3 regions of the Aquibium pacificum genome follow, and region 1 is predicted to be linked to each of the others. Evidence: predicted binding sites of a transcription regulator. Region 1 holds the regulator's gene; each other region holds the start of a gene.

The links. The regulator PhoB, encoded in region 1, activates phosphate uptake and scavenging genes when phosphate is short. The targets are predictions, from matches to a motif close to TGTCATNNANCTGTCAT.
Region 2: ABGN05_RS11080 (DUF2794 domain-containing protein) is a predicted target of PhoB. The motif match lies at 2,603-2,619, and genes of this name have one in related genera.
Region 3: phnC (phosphonate ABC transporter ATP-binding protein) is a predicted target of PhoB. The motif match lies at 2,225-2,241, and genes of this name have one in related genera.

What each region holds. Positions count from the first base shown of each region.
Region 1 covers NZ_JBDPGJ010000002.1:1,062,323-1,066,709, reverse strand. Annotated here, with positions in the region: gene ABGN05_RS11555 (vanadium-dependent haloperoxidase) at 1-1,023, opposite strand, end outside; gene phoB (phosphate regulon transcriptional regulator PhoB) at 1,146-1,835, opposite strand; gene phoU (phosphate signaling complex protein PhoU) at 1,848-2,555, opposite strand; gene pstB (phosphate ABC transporter ATP-binding protein PstB) at 2,584-3,399, opposite strand; gene pstA (phosphate ABC transporter permease PstA) at 3,414-4,387, opposite strand, start outside.
Region 2 covers NZ_JBDPGJ010000002.1:962,332-966,718, reverse strand. Annotated here, with positions in the region: gene ABGN05_RS11095 (ABC transporter permease) at 1-559, shown strand, start outside; gene ABGN05_RS11090 (Bax inhibitor-1/YccA family protein) at 767-1,510, shown strand; gene ABGN05_RS11085 (GNAT family N-acetyltransferase) at 1,615-2,184, shown strand; gene ABGN05_RS11080 (DUF2794 domain-containing protein) at 2,203-2,589, opposite strand; gene ABGN05_RS11075 (DUF1223 domain-containing protein) at 3,049-3,807, opposite strand; gene ABGN05_RS11070 (ceramidase domain-containing protein) at 3,951-4,387, shown strand, end outside.
Region 3 covers NZ_JBDPGJ010000002.1:144,689-149,075, reverse strand. Annotated here, with positions in the region: gene ABGN05_RS07000 (alpha-D-ribose 1-methylphosphonate 5-phosphate C-P-lyase PhnJ) at 1-99, shown strand, start outside; gene phnK (phosphonate C-P lyase system protein PhnK) at 96-875, shown strand; gene phnL (phosphonate C-P lyase system protein PhnL) at 878-1,585, shown strand; gene ABGN05_RS06985 (DapH/DapD/GlmU-related protein) at 1,582-2,199, shown strand; gene phnC (phosphonate ABC transporter ATP-binding protein) at 2,322-3,164, shown strand; gene phnD (phosphonate ABC transporter substrate-binding protein) at 3,249-4,160, shown strand; gene phnE (phosphonate ABC transporter, permease protein PhnE) at 4,248-4,387, shown strand, end outside.

The DNA of each region.
Region 1 (4,387 bases):
GGGATCGATGACCCGGCGGATATAGGTAACCGGGCGGACCAGATCGAATTCGTACTTGGCGTGCCAGCAAGCGATGAACGAATCCGAAAGCGCGAGCCCGAGACGGGCGAGTACATCGACCCTTCGCGCAAGCCCGGCGTCTTCCCGATCGAGGATTTGTGTGGCGATCGACATCCAGTGACCGGGCGGTGTCGGTGACAGCATCGGGTCGTCCGACCAGAAGCGGGCGATCGCCTGCTGCTCCTCGCTCAGGCCGTTCACGGTCTCGTAGACTTCGAGCGCTTCCTCATAGAACCTCGAGTCTTTCTCCTCGCTGTATTCCGGCGGCGGGGGAAGCGGGCACGAGGCTCCGTCCGGCATCACGAGGGGCCGGTTCCTGCCCCAGTCGGGGAGGAGCGGGGTCTGCTGCTGCGAGACGAGGCTGGTGGGCACCCAGTGGGCGGGGCCCTCCTTCAGCACGTATGCAAGCGGGAAGCCCATGTTCTCGACGACCGCGCCGCCATCGCCGGCAGACCATGCAAGCACATGCTCCGCAACCGTTCGGCCGTAAGCCTCGCTCCGCGCGACAACCTCTTGGGATAGGCCTCGGGACACCTCTGAAGAGAGCTTTTTTCCGACCGCGGCCATCGCACGCTGTCCCGTTGGCCCCGTGTTGGCGAAGAGGGTGCGAATGGCATGCGACATCGCCGATTCGAGCGCAACCGCTTCATCGTAGGCCGCCCCCGGCTCACGCTGCACGGGCTGCTCGAATTCGTTCAGTTGACCTCCGAGCGACTGCAATTCCCCATCGCCAGAGGCAACCACTTCGAACGCCGTGACGCCGAGATAGGCGAGAGAGCGGCTTGCCACCGGCGGAGAATAGGTCGGAGTGTGCCGGACGAGTTCAAGCGTCAGACGGTACCATGTCTCCAGTACGTCGGCGGCCGAGGTTGTCGCTGGCTGCGCAAAGCTACCGCCTGAAATGGACAAGCAGGCGGCGATTGCAAGAACGCACGTCGCCGCCATTTTGCGGATCGTTCCCATCGGCGCCTCCCAAAAATCGCTCACCGAACGCCGCACAATAAGCATGTCCGGTCTTTGGCAGGCAAGGGGAGCCGGATGCGCGGGGACGAGGTCGCGCCGTTCCAGGCGCGGTACGGACGACGTCAAGCCTCTCGGATCGCGTAACCCGCACCGCGGATCGTGCGGATGACGTCGGGCATCCGACCGTTGTTGACCGCCTTGCGCAGGCGTCCGACATGGACGTCGACGGTGCGTTCGTCGATGTAGATCGTCTCGCCCCACACGTTGTCGAGCAACTGGCCGCGCGAGAAGACGCGGCCGGGATGCTGCATCAGGAATTCGAGCAGGCGGAACTCGGTCGGTCCGAGCTTGATCTCGCTCTTCTTGCGGTAGACGCGATGCGATTCGCGATCGAGCACGATATCGCCGACCTTGAGCACGCTGGAGAGCACTTCCGGCTTTGCGCGGCGCAGCAGCGCGCGCACCCGCGCGATGAATTCCGGCGTGGAGAAGGGTTTCACCAGATAGTCGTCGGCGCCCGTCGAGAGGCCGCGCACGCGATCGCTCTCCTCGCCGCGGGCCGTCAGCATGATAATCGGCAGCCGTTCCGTCTCCGGCCGCATCCTGAGCCGCCTGCACAGTTCGATGCCCGAGATCGCCGGCACCATCCAGTCGAGGACGAGCAGGTCCGGCACGCTCTCCTGCAGCCGGATCTCGGCCTCGTCGCCGCGGGTGACGATCTCGACCTGATAGCCTTCGGCTTCGAGATTGTACTTTAGGAGGACGCAGAGCGGTTCCTCGTCCTCGACAACCATGACCTTTGCCGCAATCATGCCGCGTCTTCCTCAGGCACCTACGCCGGCTACCGCCGTTTCATCGATCTTTGGCCGCGCCATGGGCAATTGTTTGCCAGTCATCACGTAGTAGGCGTTCTCGGCGATGTTGGTGACGTGATCGCCAATTCGCTCGAGGTTCTTGGCGCAGAACAGGAGATGCGTACAGGCGGTGATGTTGCGCGGGTCTTCCATCATGTATGTCAGGAGCTCGCGGAAGATCGCAGTGTACTTGATGTCAATCTTCTCGTCCTCGACGCGTAGCGGGACGAGGGCTTCGGCCTCGCGCGCGACGTAGAGGTCGACCACCTTCTTGACCTGGTGATACACCAGTTCCGCCATGGTTTCGATCGAGTAGGAAAGGCTCGAGGGCGTCGATGTTAGCCCGACCGCGCCGACTCGCTTGGCGATGTTCTTGGCCAGGTCCCCGATGCGCTCGAGGTCGCCTGCCATACGGATGGCACTGACGACGGCACGAAGATCCTGCGCCATCGGCTGCCGGCGCGCGATCAGCGTGATCGCCTTGTCGTCGAGTTCGCGCTGCTTGGCGTCCATGATGGCATCGTCGGAGATGATGCGCTGGGCGAGTGCCGCGTCGGTCGAAAGCAGCGCCCGCGTGGCGTCGTCCACCATCGAGGCGGCGAGTTCGCCCATGTCGCAAAGGAGGCGATCGATGCTCTGAAGTTCCTCGTCGAAGGAGGCAACGGTGTGCTCGCCCATGGTCCTGTCCTCGTATCCTGGTGCCGGATCAGCCGAAGCGGCCGGTGATGTAGTCCTGGGTGCGCTTGTCGTCCGGGTTTGTGAACATCTTGTCCGTCGGTCCTTCCTCGACGAGGTAGCCGATGTGGAACATGGCGGTGCGCTGCGAGACGCGGGCCGCCTGTTGCATCGAGTGCGTGACGATCACGATCGTGTAGTTCTGGCGAAGCTCGTCGATCAGTTCCTCGACCTTGGCGGTGGCGATCGGATCGAGCGCCGAGCAGGGTTCGTCCATGAGGATCACCTCCGGCGAGACCGCGATGGCGCGGGCGATGCAGAGCCGCTGCTGTTGGCCGCCGGAGAGGCCGGTGCCCGGCTCCTGCAGCCTGTCCTTGACCTCGTTCCAGATCGCCGCCTTGCGGAGGCTGGACTCCACCACGGCGTCGAGTTCTGCCTTGTTCTTCGTCAGGCCATGGATGCGCGGACCGTAGGCGATGTTCTCGTAGATCGACTTCGGGAACGGGTTCGGCTTCTGGAACACCATGCCGACGCGGGCGCGCAATTCCACGACGTCGATCTTGGGGTCGTAGATGTCCTCGCCGTCGAGCGTGATCTTGCCGCCGACGCGGGCGATGTCGATCGTGTCGTTCATCCGGTTCAGGCAGCGCAGGAAGGTCGACTTGCCGCAGCCGGAGGGGCCGATCAGCGCCATCACCTGCTTTTCGGGAATGTTCAGGTCGACGTCGAACAGCGCCTGCTTTTCCCCGTAGTGCACGGTGACCTTCTCGCCCCGCATCTTGTACGTGGTGGCGGCGTCCGGGGTCATGAGCTTCTTCTCGACGGCAGCTTCGGTCAACATGTTCATGTCCTTCTACTCCATTACCAGCGGCGTTCGAAGCGCTGCCTCAGGAAGATGGCGATGCCGTTCATCACGATGAGGAACCCGAGCAGCACGAGAATGGCGGCGGAGGTTCGCGCCACGAAGCCGCGCTCGGGGCTGTCGGCCCAGATGTAGATCTGGGTCGGCAGGGCAGTCGAGGCCTCGAACACGCCGGCGGGCGGGCTGGTGATGAAGGCGTTCATGCCGATGAGCAGCAGCGGAGCGGTCTCGCCCAGCGCCTGTGCGAGACCGATAATCGTTCCGGTCATGATGGACGGCATCGACAGCGGCAGGATGTGATGGAAAATCGCCTCGTGCTTCGAGGCTCCGATCCCCAATGCCGCTTCCCTGATTGCGGAAGGCACAGACGTCAGCGCTGCGCGGGTGACGATAATGATCGTTGGCAACGTCATCAGCGCAAGGACCATGCCGCCAACCAGAGGGGCAGAGCGCGGCAATCCGAACCAGCCCAGGAACACGGCGAGGCCCAACAGGCCGAACACGACCGACGGAACGGCAGCGAGATTGTTGATATTGATCTCGATCAGATCGGTGAAGCGGTTCTTCGGCGCGAACTCCTCCAGATAGATCGCCGCGGCGATTCCCGCCGGAAACGAGATCAGGAAACATACCAGGAGAAGCCAGAAGGACCCGGAGATGGCGCCGGCAAGGCCTGCGAGTTCCGGGAACCGGCTGTCGGAATTGAAGAACAGGCCCCAGTTGATCGGCCGCGAGATCGCTCCGTTACGTTCGAGCGCTTGGTAGAAGGCGATCTGCCGGTCGCTCACGCGGCGCTGGCTTTCCGGAAGATCGGTGTTCACGAGACCTTTGGCCAGCTGATCGAACGGGTCCGACAGCGGGACCATAAAGGTCGCTCTCCCGTCGAGCAGCGACGGTTCGGCCATGATGCGGTCCCGGATGAGGAACGGAGCCGAAGACGTGAACATGGAGAAGTAGTCGCGCTCGTCCGACC
Region 2 (4,387 bases), 100 kb from region 1:
GCCCAACACCTTTGCCGGTGCGCCGCACGCATGGCTTGCCACGCTGCTCGACCGCTCATCGACCGCGCCCGAGGAAGCCCGCATCCTGAACGAGGTCACCCGGGCCTTCCCGGCGGTGACGACGGTGCGGGTCAAGGACGCGCTCGACATCGTCAACCGCCTCATCGGGCAGCTCGCCACCGCCATCCGCGCGGCGGCCGGCGTCGCGCTGATCGCGTCCGTGCTGGTCCTTTCCGGCGCGCTCGCGGCGGGCAATCGCGCGCGCATTCACGACGCGGTGGTGTTGAAGACGCTGGGCGCGACACGGCGCACGCTGATGGCCGCGTTCACGCTCGAATACATGCTGATCGGCCTCGCGACGGCCATTTTCGCGCTCGCGGCGGGCGGCGTCGCGGCGTGGTTCGTCATATCCCGGCTCATGGGGCTTCCTGCGATCTTCCTGCCCGAAGTGGCGGTGTCGACGATCGTCATCGCCCTGGTCCTGACGGTCGGTTTCGGCCTGCTCGGCACCTGGCGGGTGCTCGGCCACAAGGCCGCGCCGGTGCTCAGGAATCTTTGAGCCCACGTTAACCATGTCGGGAGCAAGGTTCCGGAGCGATAAATTTCGTGCGATCACAAACCTTCGTGCGGACAAGCGCTCTTGTTCTTGGCGATAAGGCACATCATATTCGCCGTCAGGCATGCTGGAGTCCCGCCAGCGGCGCCTGGGCGAATCGGGTTCGATGTCGCCCGACACCGGACGGGACAGAAGCTGTAAGAGGAAATCATGGCTGACATCCGCAACTACAATGCGCGCGTCGCCGGCGTCGGCACCCGTGCCGATACCGGAATCGACGAGGGCCTTCGCGCATATATGCTCAAGGTCTACAACCTCATGGCGCTCGGCCTCGCCATCACCGGCCTGGCCGCCTGGGGTAGCTTCAACTTCGCCGTCGCCGATGGCCAGCTGACCGCGTTTGGGCAGTTGATCTACGCCAGCGCGTTCCGCTGGGTCGTGATCCTCGCGCCGCTCGCGATGGTGTTCTTCCTGTCGTTCCGCATCAACAAGATGAGCGTTCCCGCGGCACAGACGGCCTTCTGGGTCTATTCGGGCCTCGTCGGCCTCTCCCTGTCGACGATCTTCCTCGTCTACACCGGCGAGAGCATCGTGCGGACCTTCTTCATCACCGCGACCGCCTTCGGCGGCCTGTCGCTCTATGGCTACACGACCAAGCGCGACCTGTCGGCGATGGGCTCCTTCCTGGTGATGGGTCTGTTCGGCCTGATCATCGCGATGATCGTCAACATCTTCCTGCAGTCGTCCGCGATGCAGTTCGCCATCTCGGCGATCGGCGTGCTGATCTTCTCGGGCCTCACCGCCTACGACACGCAGAACATCAAGGAGATGTACTACGAAGGCGACGACGCCACCGTGGCCGGCCGCAAGGCCATCATGGGTGCGCTGCGCCTGTACCTCGACTTCATCAACCTGTTCATGTTCCTGCTGCAGTTCCTGGGCAACCGCGAATAGCCGGACTGGACCAATCGATCCTTCGGGGCGGCCAATACGGCCGCCCTTTTCTTTTTCGGCGCACTCCGCGTAATGTTCGTGCAACTCCATTCCCTGCACGAAAAATGAGCGTCGTCGCCCTTCGATCTGCCACGAGTGCCGATATCGCCGCGATCACGGCGATCTATGCCGATGCGGTTCGCAACGGTACGGCGAGCTATGAACTCGAGCCGCCCGGCGAGGCCGAGATGGCGGCGCGCTTCGATGCGTTGACCGCGCGGGCCTATCCGTACCTCGTGGCCGAAGACCCGTCGGGCGTTTTAGGTTACGCCTATGCCGGTCCCTTCCGGCCACGGCCGGCCTACCGCTTCATGGTGGAGGATTCGATCTATATGGCACCGGAAGCGCGCGGGAAGGGCATCGGCCGCCTGCTGCTCGCCATGCTGATCGAGGAAACGGCCAAGCTGGGCTTCCGGCAGATGGCGGCCGTCATCGGCGACGGCACCCGCAACGTCGCCTCGGTGCGTCTGCATGCCCTGGTCGGCTTTCGCCACACCGGCATCCTCGAAGGGTCCGGATTCAAGCACGGCCGCTGGCTGGACACCGTGTTCATGCAGCTATCGATGAACGGCGGAACCGCCACCGATCCCGATGCGAACTCGCTGCCCGAGCAGAACTTCCGTGCCGGCAACTGACCGTGCCTGCTTGGCCGGTCAGGCGTGGACCAGCTTCAGGTGCCTGTCGAAGACGTTGAGCACCCGCGCGAGTTCGTGGCCGCGCTTCAGGATGTGTCCCGTCGCCGCCACCACCGAGTAGGCGCCTTGCTTGCGAGCCAGCTTCGGGTCCTTGACGATCTGGAACAGGGGCACTTCGCTCGTTCGCCGGAATACGGAGAAGACGGCACGATCCTGCAGATGGTCGATCGCGTAGTCCCGCCATTCGTTGGCGGCGACCATGCGCCCGTAGATTCTCAGGATTTGATCGAGTTCGCGTCGGTCGAACCTGACCGGTAATCGTTCACGATCCCGCCGTGCCTCGTGAAGCGGGATCAATATTGCGGAGCTGTCCCCATCCTCCGCACCGTTGGAACGCTCGGCCATGAGCTCACCTTCCGTGACAGTTTCACGACGGTTCAAAGGTCGTCTTTCCGGCCCGGTTTTGCAACCCCCGCCCCCGGCGGATAAGCGAGAACCAAGGACAGCGAATGCAATCGCCTGCGGTGGGCAGGCCCACGCGGTGCGATCCCCGCGCGCGGAGATGGGAGAGCGCCTTTGCGAAGAACGCAGGGTCTCCGCCGGCGCTTCGGTTTGTTAACGCCCGGTTAACCCGGCGGTCACGAAGCGGCACAGGATGATCGAATTGGTGATGGCCCGCCACATTCCGGCCGTGAATTATCCCGCTTGCCGCCCCATTGCGCGGCGAACATCCAATCGTTGCCTGAGACGGTTCGGTCTGGCGCTGGCCCCGTAACCCCAAGCCCCCCGCCCACGGTGTCTTCGCTGGGCCGAACCAACCTCGGCAACACCTTTTTCCAAGACCGACCCGATACGGGCGGCGGGTTACATGATCGGGTGGTCGAGGATCGCGGCCCCGATGATAGGCCCCGGAGCACCGTCCTTGCCCATGGCCTGGAGCAGCACGGCGCAGCCGCCGGCACCCTTCTTCTTCAATTCGCTCGACGGGATCTCCAGCCGCATCTCGCGGCCGTGCCACATGCCTGCGGACTGGATCGCCGAAACGGCATTCCAGTAGCTGATGGACTTGCCCGCATTCTCGCCGCGGGCGATCTCCACCTGCGTCGCCGGTTCGAAGAAAACCAGCACGACGTTCGCCTTGCCCTTGCGGTGCGTGCCCGCGCCCGTGTCGATGATGATGCTCTCCGGGGTCTGGCGGATGCTCACGTCGATCACAAGGCCCTTGCCTGCGGCATCCATGTCGGCGACCGCGCCTTCGATCTTGTCGCGGTTGGCGCCGTTCATGTGCTCGCGCCCGTTCACCACGACCTGCGGAGTATAGACCGACCGCTGCCCGAGCGCGCGCGCGTAGTCACGCTGTCGCGCGGTGTTCTCGGGATCAGCGAGCGTATCGCCCCAGCCGAGATAGTCCCAGTAGTCGACGTGATAGGCAAGCGCGACGACGTCGCCGCGCCGCGCGAGATCGGCGAAGTAGGCATCGGCGGGAGGACAGGAACTGCAGCCCTGGCTGGTGAACAGTTCGACCACCGCGCGCGGCTTTCCGTCGACGGACTGGGCGGCTGCCGGGAGGGCCGGCGAGGCGATCATCGCCAGCAGGAATCCGATCTTTCGGAAAATGCCCATGTCCGATCCTGACTGAAATGCGGACGCTGCCGGTCCGCCTTCTCATGCAGCTTCGACATTAAGCGCATGCTCAGGTCAACCCGAAGTCACGTTGCGGTGAGACGATTCTCCCGCATACTCGTCCGGAAAAAGGAGGGCGGAGCGTGAATGATTCGATTCTTGCCAGCATCGACAACTACTGCGAACGCACCGGTCCCGAGTTCTGGTCCGAGCCGCTGAATGCGGTGACGAACCTCGCGTTCATCCTTGCGGGCATCTGGGGGCTGCTGGAGATCAGGAGACGCAACGGCGACGCCTTTGCCGTGGCGCTCGCCTGGTGGGTCATCGCCATCGGCATCGGCTCGGCGCTGTTCCACACCTTCGCCAACGGGCTGACGATCTGGTTCGATGTGGTGCCGATCGCCACCTTCACGCTGGCGCTGACGCTGTTCAACATCCGCCGCTGGGTCGGTTTCGGCTGGGGCCTCTCGCTCGCGGCACTGGTCGGATTCTTCGCCATCGCGGGCGCGATCACCGCAATGCTGCCCGACTGGATCAGGGTCGCCACCAACGGCACGTCTGGCTACCTGCCGGCGCTCCT
Region 3 (4,387 bases), 920 kb from region 1:
GGACGGATGTTCGTCTGTTCCGATACCGACTTCTGCGAGGAGAGGCGGCTTTCCTCCCCCGCCAGGGAGGAGGAGGAGAAGAAGGTAGTGCTGCCATGACCGCCGATACGCCCCTTCTGCGCGTCTCCGCCGTCTCAAAGTCCTACGGGCAGCGCATCGGCTGCCAGGACGTTTCGTTCGAACTGTGGCCCGGCGAGGTCCTGGCCGTGGTCGGCGAATCCGGCTCCGGCAAGACAACGCTGCTCAACTGCATCTCGACGCGCCTGCTGCCGACATCCGGCACGGTCTCCTACCGCATGCGCGGCGGGGACTGGCGCGAACTCTATCGCATGAGCGAGGCCGAGCGGCGTTTCCTGATGCGAACGGACTGGGGCTTCGTCCATCAGAACCCCGCCGACGGTCTCCGCATGACGGTCTCGGCGGGTGCGAATGTCGGCGAGCGGCTGATGGCAGTGGGCGACCGGCACTACGGCAACATCCGCGCCACCGCGCTCGACTGGCTGGGTCGAGTCGAGATCGAAGCGGACCGGGTCGACGACGAGCCGCGCTCCTTTTCCGGCGGCATGCGCCAGCGCCTGCAGATCGCGCGCAATCTCGTCACGGGTCCACGCCTCGTCTTCATGGACGAGCCGACCGGCGGCCTCGACGTCTCCGTGCAGGCGCGCCTGCTCGATCTTCTGCGGGGACTGGTCACCGATCTCGGCTTGGCGGCGATCGTGGTCACCCACGACCTCGCGGTGGCGCGGCTGCTGTCGCACCGCATGATGGTCATGAAGGACGGGCGCGTGGTCGAGACCGGCCTCACCGACCGGGTGCTGGACGATCCGCGCGAGGCCTACACCCAGCTTCTCGTATCCTCGATCCTGCAGGTGTGACGATGCCAACGCCCCTCGTCGTCTCGGAAGTCTCCAAGAGCTTCTTCATGCATCTGCGCGGCGGGCTGCGGCTTCCGGTCGTGGAAAACGTGTCCTTCGCCCTGAAGACGGGCGAATGCGCCGTGCTCGGCGGACCCTCGGGTGTTGGCAAGAGTTCCATCATCAAGATGCTCTACGGTAACTACGCCGCCGATACCGGCCAGATCATCGTCCAGCATGCCGGCCGCCTCATCGACCTCGCCTCGGCTTCGCCGCGCACGGTACTCGCAGTGCGCCGCGACACGATCGGCTATGTCAGCCAGTTCCTGAGAACGGTCCCGCGCGTCTCCGCGGTCGACGTCGTAGCTGAACCGCTCGCGGTCAGGGGCGTTGATCGGGAGGATGCGCGTGCCAAGGCGCGGGAACTGCTTGCGCGGCTGAACCTGCCCGAGATGCTGTGGTCGCTGCCGCCCGCCACGTTCTCCGGCGGCGAGCAGCAGCGCGTCAACATCGCGCGGGGTTTCATCACCGATCATCCGGTGCTCCTGCTGGACGAGCCGACCGCCTCTCTGGACGCCAGGAACCGCGCCGTCGTGATGGAGATGATCGGCGAGAAGAAGGCGGCCGGCGTCGCCCTGCTCGGCATCTTCCACGACCAGGACGTGCGCGACGCGGTCGCCGACGCCGTCATCGACGTCACCCGCTTCGCACCCGGAAAAGTGGCGGCATGAGCACCAGGCTTTCCCTCGAACCCCTGGTCCATCCCACCGCCGAGGTCAGCGATACGACGCTCGGCCGCTATACGGAGGTCGCCGAACGTTGTCGCATCGGCGAGAGCGTGATCGGCGACTATTCCTACTTGATGCAGGATTGCGGCGTCTGGTGCGCCGAGATCGGCAAGTTCTCCAACATCGCCGCCGCCGTCCGCATAAACGCCACCAACCATCCGACCTGGCGGCCGACGCTGCACCACTTCACCTACCGCGCCTCCGACTACTGGGAGGACGCCGGCCACGAGGAAGCCTTCTTCGAATGGCGGCGCGGCAACAAGGTGACGATCGGCCACGACACCTGGCTCGGGCATGGATCGACGGTCCTTCCCGGCGTCACCGTCGGCGACGGGGCGGTGATCGGCGCCGGAGCGGTGGTGTCGAAGGATGTCGCGCCCTATACGATCGTCGGCGGCGTCCCCGCGAAACCGATCCGCGAGCGCTTCGACCGCAGAACCGCGGAGCGCTACCAGGCGCTGGCCTGGTGGAACTGGGATCACGACCGGCTTCGCACGGCACTCGAGGACTTTCGCGCCCTGTCGGCCGAGGCCTTCCTTGAGAAGCACGGCGGCTGACCGTCAGCCCCTCGCGGCTGTGGACTGTAACGAAACCGTCATCCGCCTGACATCCCCGCTTCATCCAACTTCGATACCCGGTTCTCCCGTAGACGCGAAAAAGCGCGACAACGGGGAGCCGTATGCTTGAAATGCGCAAGGTGACGCGCCGCTTCGGCGGTAACGTCGCCGTCAAGAATGTCGAGCTCGACATACCCAACGGCCAGATGGTCGGCGTCATCGGGCGCTCGGGGGCGGGCAAGTCGACCCTGCTGCGCATGATCAACCGCCTGATCGACCCTTCCGAGGGCGTCATCAAGTTCTCCGGCGTCGAAGTCTCGGCCCTGCGGGGTGCGAAGCTGCGTGCGTGGCAGCGCGACTGCGCCATGATCTTCCAGCAGTTCAACCTCGTGCCCCGGCTCGACGTTTTGACCAACGTCCTCCTTGGGCGTCTCAATCACCGTTCCACCGCGCTCAACCTGATGGGCATCTTCTCGGATGCCGAACGCGCGTCGGCGATAGCAGCGCTTGAGCGCCTCGGGATCGCGCAGGCGGCGTTGCAGCGCGCCGGCACCTTGTCGGGCGGGCAGCAGCAGCGCGTGGCGATCGCCCGCGCCCTCATGCAGCAGCCGAAGGTCATCCTGGCCGACGAGCCGATCGCGTCGCTGGATCCGATGAACGCCAAGATCGTCATGGATTCGCTCGCCGACATCAACCGGCGCGAAGGCATCACCGTCGTGACCAACCTGCACACGCTCGACACGGCGCGGAACTATTGCGAGCGGGTGGTCGGAATGGCCGCTGGCGAGGTCGTCTTCGACGGCCCGGCCGAGGACCTGACGACCGAAGCCGTCCGCATGATCTATGGCGCCGTTAGCGACGGATCGGACATCTCTGAAGAAATCACCTCGACCAGCATCGATACGCGCCGGCCGAAGGTCAAGGCATCCACCGCATCGCTGGAACCGGCATTGGCTGGCTTTTGACGGGCGGGATCGAGTAGCCCGCGTAACGGGCCTCCACGAAATCCAGGCAACCGGCGCGAGCCGGATCCAACAGGAGAGACATCGATGTTCAAAAAGGCACTGATGGGCGCCGTCGCGCTCGCCGCCCTCGCAGTCGGTTCGGCGCAGGCGGAGGATCTGAAGGACTTCCGCATCGGCATTCTCGGCGGCGAGAACGAGGCCGATCGGCTGCGCAACTTCCAGTGCATGGTCGACAAGCTCCCGGGCGTTCTCGGCGTCGAGAAGGTGTCGCTGTTCCCGGCGGCCGACTATGACGGCGTGATCCAGGGTCTGCTCGGCGGCACGCTCGACTACGCCGAACTCGGCGCTTCGGGCTATGCCAAGGTCTATCTGGAGAACCCGGAAGCGGTCGACCCGATCCTGACGACGATCCAGACCGACGGTTCCACCGGCTACCACTCCGTGATGGTCGCCCGAGCCGATTCCGGCCTCACGTCGCTCAACGACCTCAAGGGCAAGAAGCTGGGCTTCGCCGATCCGGACTCCACCTCCGGCTACCTCGTGCCGGTCGTCACCCTGCCGAAGGACCTCGGCGGCGTCGCCGTGAAGGATTATTTCGCCGAGACCGGTTTCGGCGGCGGCCATGAGAACCTGGTTCTCGAAGTCGTCAAGGGCACTTTCGACGCCGGCACCACCTGGGCTTCGGGCGTCGGCGAATTCAAGGACGGCTATACCTCCGGCAACCTGCGCAAGATGGTCGACAAGGGCATCCTCGACATGGACGATCTCGTCGAGATCTGGAAGTCGCCGCTGATCCCGAACGGCCCGATCGTCGTTCGCACGTCGATGAACGACGACATGAAGACCAAGTTCAAGGACTTCATGCTGGCGCTGCCCGAGAGCGATCCGGCCTGCTTCTCCGCCATCCAGGGCGGCGACTTCAAGGGTTTCACGGAAGTGACTCCGGCCTTCTATCAGCCGATCATCGACGTCCGTAAGGCGCAGATCGGCTCGTAAGCATCAGCCAACCGGACGCGCCGTCCGCGAACCAGCGGGCGGCGCGTCTTGCATGTTCGGACAAGGTATGTTCAGCGCGGGATCGAAATGACGGCCACCATGACGGCGACGCCGCTTTCCGAGACGGGCCATCTCGTCGAGCGCCACTGGCGGGAACTGGCGGGCCGCCGCCGCATGTACACCCTGCTCGGGTTCGGGGTCTTCATTGCCGCCATGACGGCGTCGCT